Regions from separate parts of the Mesorhizobium sp. 43Arga genome, predicted to be linked through region 2. Evidence: predicted binding sites of a transcription regulator. Region 2 holds the regulator's gene; the other holds the start of a gene.
What was found. The regulator PhoB, encoded in region 2, activates phosphate uptake and scavenging genes when phosphate is short. The targets are predictions, from matches to a motif close to TGTCATNNANCTGTCAT.

Region 1 (3,920 bases), on a different contig from region 2:
AAACCCCATCGGCGCGAAATAGGCCGGGATTTCCAGCCCCCACGACGCCGTCCATTCGCAGCCCGCGGCACTCATGCCGTCATAGGCGCCAGGGCGTTTCAAGGGCCGGCCCGCCGGCAGCCGCTCATTGGGAAAGGTCATGACGAAACGGCGGGCATAGAATTGCCGCGTCGTTTGTCTGAGATATTCACGGTTGGCGGCAAAGGCGCCGTAGCGGGCAATGTCCATGCCGAAAATGTCGGCCTGCGGCTCGCCATGGATCATCCACTCGGCCAGCGATTTGCCGACGCCACCGCCCTGGCTGAAACCGGCCATGACGCCGCAGGCGACCCAGTAGTTTTTCAGGCCGCGCACCGGTCCGACGATCGGATTGCCGTCGGGAGTAAAGGTGAATGCGCCGTTGACCCATTTGCGGATACCTGCTGTCGCCAGGCAAGGGAAGCGCTCATGCGCCTTGGCGAGTTCCGGGCTGATGCGGTCGATGTCCTCCGGGATCAACTCGATGCCGTAGTCCCATGGCGCGCCGTCCATGTTCCAGTGCTTCGGGTTCTGCTCGTAGACGCCGAGCAGCACGCCCTTGCGCTCCTGGCGCAGGTAGGAAAAGCCGTCGAGATCGACCGCTAGCCCGAGTTCCCGGTCGAGAGCGGCAACTTCCGGAATGTCTTCGGTGATGAAGTAGTGATGTTCCATCGGCGTCACCGGCAGGTTGACGCCTGCCATGTGGCCGAGCTGCTTTGCCCACAATCCGCCGGCGTTGACGACATGCTCGGCAATGATGGTGCCCTGCTCGGTGATGACATCCCAATGGCCGTCCGCGCGCGCTTTCAGCTCGATCACGCGGTTGCGCAGGATGATGTCGGCGCCACGCTTTTTCGCGGCGCCGGCATAGGCGTGCGTCGTGCCATAGGGGTCGAGATGACCCTCATTGGCATCGTAAAGACCACCGAGCACACCGGTGACGTCGACGATCGGACAGATTTCCTTGATCTCGTCGGGCGTCACCAGCCGGGCGGTTTCGATGCCGACCGACTGGAACACCGCCCAGGCCGATTTCAGCCATTCCCAGCGCTGCGGATCGCTGGCCATGTTCACGCCGCCTGTCATGTGCAGGCCGATATTCCGGCCGGATTCGGCCTCGATCTCGCGGTAGAGCTTGATAGTGTAGTCCTGCAGCGCCGCGACGTTGGGATCGGCGTTGAGCGCATGAAACCCGGCTGCCGCATGCCAGGTCGAGCCGGCCGTCAGTTCCGCGCGCTCGATCAGCGCCACGTCAGACCAGCCGAACCGCGTCAGATGGTAAAGCACCGAGGCGCCGACCACCCCGCCCCCGATGACGACTGCACGGTAGTGCGACTTCAAGGCTTCCCTCCCAATGCGTCAGAGACAGCACCATACATACGCTAGACATATGTGTCCAGTACCGCGCTTGCACGCTCGGGCGGACGCGTGGGGATGATCCATTCTTCCGCCCCACCGCGTGTTTTTCCCGACCTGTGAACGCGCTGGCCGGCGGGCATGCCGCAATGTCACGCAAGCATCATGTTCGCGCCGTAGACCGCTTTAGGGGGGCGGCGCGCGGCATCATCGATGTACCGCCTCTTTCAGCTTTTTTGCTCTTCGGCCGCTCCGGCACATCTGTCACAAAGAGGATCATCCATGAAACACCTGCACCGAACCGCCTCGCTCGGCGTCGCGCTGGCCTTGTTCACCGCCTTGTCGCCAGCGCTCGCCGACAGCACTGCGATCGGCCTCGTCAACAAGGGCCTGGTCGGCGTAGGCCGCATCCCGGCCGCTCAGCGCGACAAATTCGGCGAGACGTTCGGCTCGGGTTCCGGCATGGCGATCGACACATCGAGCTGGACGCATGATGCGGGCACCTACAAGGGTTCGCTCTGGCTGCTGCCGGATCGCGGCTATAATGTCGCCGGCACCACCGACTACCGGCCGCGCCTCAACACGATCGGCATCGAGTTCACGCCGGCAGCACCAGGCGCCGCTGGCCAGGAACAGACCGAAGTCAAGGCGACGCTTGCCGACACCATGCTTCTGACCGATGACAAGGGCGCCGACGCCACCGGCCTCGATCCGCTGTCGGATGTGCGCGCCGCCGCCGGCGACATGCCGATGCTGCCGGCCGCCACCAATGGCAAGCTCGCCCTCGACAACGAGGCGGTCGTGCGGCTATCCGACGGCTCGATGTTCATCTCCGACGAATATGGCCCCAACATCTACCACTTCTCGGCGCAAGGCCGCCTGTTGTCGGCGACCCAGCCGCCGGCGGCCCTGGTGCCGATGCGCAAGGGCGCGCCGAACTTCTCCTCTGACAATCCCGGCCCAGGTGCCGCCGAGCCCGACCCGAAGGATCCCGAGACCGGCCGCCAGAACAACCAGGGCCTGGAAGGCATGGCGATGACGCCGGACGGCAAGTTCCTGATCGCCGTGCTGCAGTCGGCGACGAGGCAGGATGGCGGCGATTCGGGTTCGACCCGGCAAAACACTAGGGCGCTGGTCTATGACGCCTCAGACCTGGCCCATCTCAAGCTGGCGCATGAATATGTCGTGCCGCTGCCGGTGTTCAAGGACGCCAAGGGCAAGACCAAGGTCGCCGCGCAAAGCGAGATCGTGGCGCTGTCGGACACGTCCTTCCTGATGCTGGCGCGCGACAGCGGCAACGGCCAGGGCGTCAAGGGCGACACCTCGCTTCTGCGCCAGATCTTCGTCGTCGACGTTTCGGCCGCGACCGACATCGCAGGCGGCCCTTTCGACGCCGCCGACAAGCCAGTCGCGCCCAAGGGCGTGCTCGATCCGTCGGTGACGCCGGCCAAGCTGACGCCTTTCATCGACATCAACGACAATGCTGAGCTCAATCGCTTCGGCCTGCACAATGGCGCGCCGAACGACCACAACAACCTCTCGGAGAAGTGGGAAGCGATGTCGCTGGCCAGCGTGCTCGATCCGAAGCTGCCCGACGACTACTTCCTGTTCGTCGCCAATGACAACGACTTCCTTGCCCAGGACGGTTTCCAGGTCGGCGCGCCCTACAAGGCCGACGACGGTGCCAATGTCGACACCATGTTCCTGGTCTATCAGGTCACGCTGCCCGGCCTCGCCAAGAAGTAACGACCGTCATCCAGGCGGGCGCGCTTGGCGCGTCCGCCTATCTCCCGTTTTACGCAGGCAGATCGTGAAGGCTACTTCAAGAACTCCGCGTCCTTCGGGACGCCGGCATCGATCGGCTCGGCTGTCCTGCTCGACACGGCCATGATCTTGCCGGCGGCCGACAGGTTCGGCCGCACGAAGACCTGCGCGGGACCGTTGACGCGGCTGTAGAGGTCGATGATGTCCTGGTTCATGAAGCGTACACAGCCCGACGAGGCGTTCTTGCCGATGGAATCCCACTCCGGCGTGCCGTGCAGCCGGTACATTGTGTCCTTGCCGTCGCGGAACAGATAGAGCGCGCGAGCGCCGAGCGGGCTCTGCGGGCCGGGCGGCATGCCGTCCTTGAATTTCGCCAGTTCCGGCCGGCGCTGGATCATTTCAGGCGGCGGCGTCCACACCGGCCACTTCTTCCGCGCCTGAACCACGGCGCTGCCGGTCCAGCCGAAACCGGCCTTGCCGAGGCTGACGCCGTAGCGGATGGCTTTGCCGCCGTCGCGCACCAGATAGAGGAAGTGCTCGGAGACATCGACGACGATGGTGCCGGGTTTTTCTCCCGTCGGGTCGGCCACGATCTGGCGCACGAACTTCGGATCGAGCTTGGCCACCGGGATCGCCGGCAATTGATAGCCCTCGTCGGTGCGCGCCGCGTACATGGTCACGGTATCGCCGAACGCCGTGTCGGGTGGCGCCGCGGCCACCGGCGGCGGCGTCACCACCTCCGCCGTTTTACACGCCGTAAGAGCCATCGAGGCCGCGCCCAA
Region 2 (3,920 bases):
GGCCGATGGGGCATTTCTCAGCGATCGCCGGTGCCGTGGCACTTGCCATCCTGGTCATCCCCGTCGTCGTGCGCACCACCGAGGACATGCTCAATCTGGTGCCGAATGCCTTGCGCGAAGCCGGCACCGCAATCGGCGCGCCGCGCTGGGTGGTCATCCGCTCGGTGGCCTATCGCGCCGCGCTTTCGGGTATCGTGACCGGCATATTGCTGGCCATCGCCCGTATTTCCGGCGAAACGGCACCGCTTCTTTTCACGGCGCTGAACAACCAGTTCTGGTCGAGCAATCTCAACGCGCCGATGGCCAGCCTGCCTGTCACCATCTTCCAGTTCGCTCTCAGTCCCTATGAGGAATGGCAGCAGCTGGCCTGGACCGGCGCACTCATCATCACATTGACGGTTCTCGCGCTCAGCATCTTTGCGCGCAGCCTGACCGGACGCAGAGAGGACAAATGAGCCAGATGTTGTCTCCAGACATGACGATCGCCGCCGAGGCGGTGACCAAGGCCAAGATCGAGGTCAAGAACCTCAACTTCTACTACGGCCAGTCGAAGGCGCTGAAGGATATCACGCTGTCGCTGCCCGAGCGCAGCGTCACCGCCTTCATCGGCCCGTCGGGTTGCGGAAAGTCGACGCTGCTGCGCGTCTTCAACCGCATCTACGAGCTCTATCCCAAACAGACCGCCGAGGGCCAGGTGCTGCTCGACGGCCAGAACGTTCTCGACCGTTCGCAGGACCTCAACCTGCTGCGCACCAAGATCGGCATGGTGTTCCAGAAGCCGACGCCATTCCCGATGTCGATCTACGAAAACATCGCTTTCGGCGTCAGGCTCTACGAGAAGATCAGCAAGGCCGAGATGGACGGCCGTGTCGAGCAGGCGCTGAAGCGCGCAGCACTGTGGACCGAGGTCAAGGACAAGCTCAATGCCAGCGGCCTCAGCCTGTCGGGCGGCCAGCAGCAGCGGCTGTGCATCGCCCGCACCGTGGCGGTGAAGCCGGAGGTCATCCTGCTCGACGAGCCGGCCTCGGCGCTCGATCCGCTGTCGACCGCCAAGATCGAGGAACTGATCGACGAGCTGCAGGCCGACTACACGATCGTCATCGTCACCCACAACATGCAGCAGGCGGCGCGCGTCTCGAAGCAGACGGCCTTCATGTATCTGGGCGAACTGGTCGAATTCGACCGCACCGAAAAGATTTTCACGTCGCCTCGCGAGAAGCGCACGCAAGACTACATCACTGGCCGCTTCGGCTGATCGCACGCATACGAGGACCAGGATCATGGCCGAACACACAGTCGCAGCCTTCGACGAGGATCTCGGACAGATCAGCAGGCTGATCAGCGACATGGGCGACCTTGCCGGTTCGATGGTCGGCGGCGCCACCAAGGCGCTTCTGAACTCCGACAATGCTCTCGCTCAGCGCGTCGTCTCCGACGATGCCATCATGGATGCGCGCCAGCGCGAACTCGACGACCGCGCCATCACGCTGATCGCCAAGCGCCAGCCGATGGCCGACGACCTGCGCCATGTCGTAGGCTCGATCCGCATGGCCGGCGACCTTGAACGCATTGGCGACCTTGCCAAGAACATCGCCAAGCGGGTCGGCACTGTCGGCCTCAGCGCCACGCCGCGCGACCTGTCGCATTCCATCGACGCCATGGCCCAGCTGGTGCTGATCCAGGTGCAGGGGGTGATCGAGGAGTATGCGGCGCGTGATGCCGCGGCCCTGGCGAAGCTGCGTGCCGACGACGAGCGGATCGACGTCAAATACACCTCCGTCTTCCGCGAACTGCTGACCTATATGATGGAAGATCCGCGCAACATCACGGCCTGTACGCATCTGTTGTTCTGCGCCAAGAATCTCGAACGCATCGGCGACCACGTGACCAACATCGCCGAGAATGCGTACTATGTCCTGACCGGCACGCAACTGCCCGCCAACCGTCCAAAACAGGACGAGACGGCGATGTCGGCGCCGGTGGCCTGAGCTCAGGGGTAACCAATCGATGATCGCACCACGCATCATGGTGGTGGAGGACGAGGAGCCGCTGGGTGTGCTCCTCCGCTACAATCTGGAATCGGAGGGTTATCAGGTCGAGGTGGTGACTCGCGGCGACGAAGCCGAAATCCGCCTGCAGGAGAACGTGCCCGATCTCCTGGTGCTCGACTGGATGGTGCCGGCGGTGTCCGGCATCGAGCTCTGCCGGCGCCTACGAATGCGGCCCGAGACCGAGCGGCTGCCGATCATCATGCTGACCGCGCGGGGCGAAGAAAGCGACCGGGTACGTGGGCTCTCCACCGGCGCCGACGACTATCTGGTCAAGCCGTTCTCGACGCCGGAATTCATGGCTCGCGTCAAGGCGCTGCTGCGCCGCGCCAAGCCGGAAGTGCTGTCCAGCGTGCTCAAGGTCGGCGATATCGTGCTCGACCGTGAATCGCACCGGGTCTATCGCAAGAAGAGCGAGATCCGGCTAGGGCCGACCGAATTCCGCCTGCTCGAATTCATGATGCGGCATCCCGGCCGCGTGTTCTCACGCAGCCAGCTGCTCGACAATGTCTGGGGCGAGACGATCTATATCGACGAGCGCACCGTGGACGTGCATGTCGGCCGGCTGCGCAAGGCGGTCAACAATGGCCGCATGCCCGACGTCATCCGCACCATTCGTGGGGCGGGCTACGCGATCCGCGAGGATTGAGCACGACCTGACTCAGGCGACGTTTTTCTTCGCGGCAAGGCCTGCTTTCGTTTGCACGCCCGGCGCGAAAATCTCCTGGTCGACGAAGGTCAGGGCGCGCATGGCGCAGCCTTCGCGGATCAGCGGCAGTTCGTTCGGCTCGGTGTCGAAGGAGATCGACTCCGAATGCTGGCCGCCGGCGGTCTGGGCAATGGCCTCGCGCAACGCCGGCTCGATCAGGTCGAAGGCGGCGGCGCTGACGCCGACCATGGCCACGGGCGCGGGATCGATCAGCGCAAACAGGCTGCCGAGGCCGTAGCCGAGTGCCTCCCCGGCCTTGCGATAGGCTTCGCGCTCAGGCCCGTCGCGTTCGCGTGCCGTCGCGGCGAGCGCCCGCATCTGCGCGTCGCTGACATCGGCAACCGGCTCGGTGTCCTCGCTGAGCTGCCTGGCGTTGCGCCAGATGGCATAGTTGCCGGCATAGGCCTCGACGCAGCCACGCCGCCCGCAGCGGCAGAGCGCGCCGCCGGGCCGATGGATCATATGGCCGAACTCGCCGCCCGAGGAATGGGTGCCGGTGAACAGCTCGCCCTTCAGCACCAGCCCCATGCCGATACCGTGCGAAAGCAGGATGGCGATGAAGTCGTCGCGATAGCGCTCGGGATCGCGCCAGCGCAGCGCCACCGCCATCATATTGCAGTCGTTTTCCATGGTGGCGGGGATGCCGAACTCGGCTTCGAGTATGTCGGCGAAGGCGATGTCGGTCTGCGGGGTGATCGGCGACCAGAGCATTGCCCGGGCCTTGGTGTCGGTGATGCCCTGGATCGCCAGCGCGATACGGGCGACGCTGCGCACATCGATGTCGGGATCCTCGAGACGCCGCCTTACGATGGCCACGCATTCGCCGATCAGCGCCTCGCGCGACATGGTCAACGTGTCCAACCGGCGCTGTTCTTCCGATATCACCTGGCCGGCATAGTCGATGACGGCGACCGACAGGAAATTCAGCGACAGCACCACGGTCATCACAGTCGCGGCCTCGGGGTTGAGGCCGAGGCCGACCTGCGGCCTGCCGCGCTTCAGCGCGCCGGCCTCGCTGGGCCTGCCCTCGGCCAGGATGCCTTCGCCGATCAGGTCGGAGGAAATGGCCGATATGGTCGAATGGCTGAGGCCGGTGGTCGCGGCGATCTCGGTGCGCGAGGGCCGGCCGGCCCGGCGCACGGCCGCAATCACCATGGCGCGGT

Region 1: the regulator PhoB is predicted to act here: its motif matches at 1,525-1,541, upstream of ACWGS8_RS08805 (esterase-like activity of phytase family protein).

Annotation. Positions count from the first base shown of each region.
Region 1 is NZ_JBSKBO010000002.1:478,244-482,163, forward strand. It holds gene ACWGS8_RS08800 (GcvT family protein) at 1-1,359, opposite strand, end outside; gene ACWGS8_RS08805 (esterase-like activity of phytase family protein) at 1,657-3,120, shown strand; gene ACWGS8_RS08810 (L,D-transpeptidase) at 3,192-3,920, opposite strand, start outside.
Region 2 is NZ_JBSKBO010000001.1:411,221-415,140, forward strand. It holds gene pstA (phosphate ABC transporter permease PstA) at 1-455, shown strand, start outside; gene pstB (phosphate ABC transporter ATP-binding protein PstB) at 452-1,255, shown strand; gene phoU (phosphate signaling complex protein PhoU) at 1,281-1,988, shown strand; gene phoB (phosphate regulon transcriptional regulator PhoB) at 2,008-2,697, shown strand; gene ACWGS8_RS02035 (ROK family protein) at 2,710-3,920, opposite strand, start outside.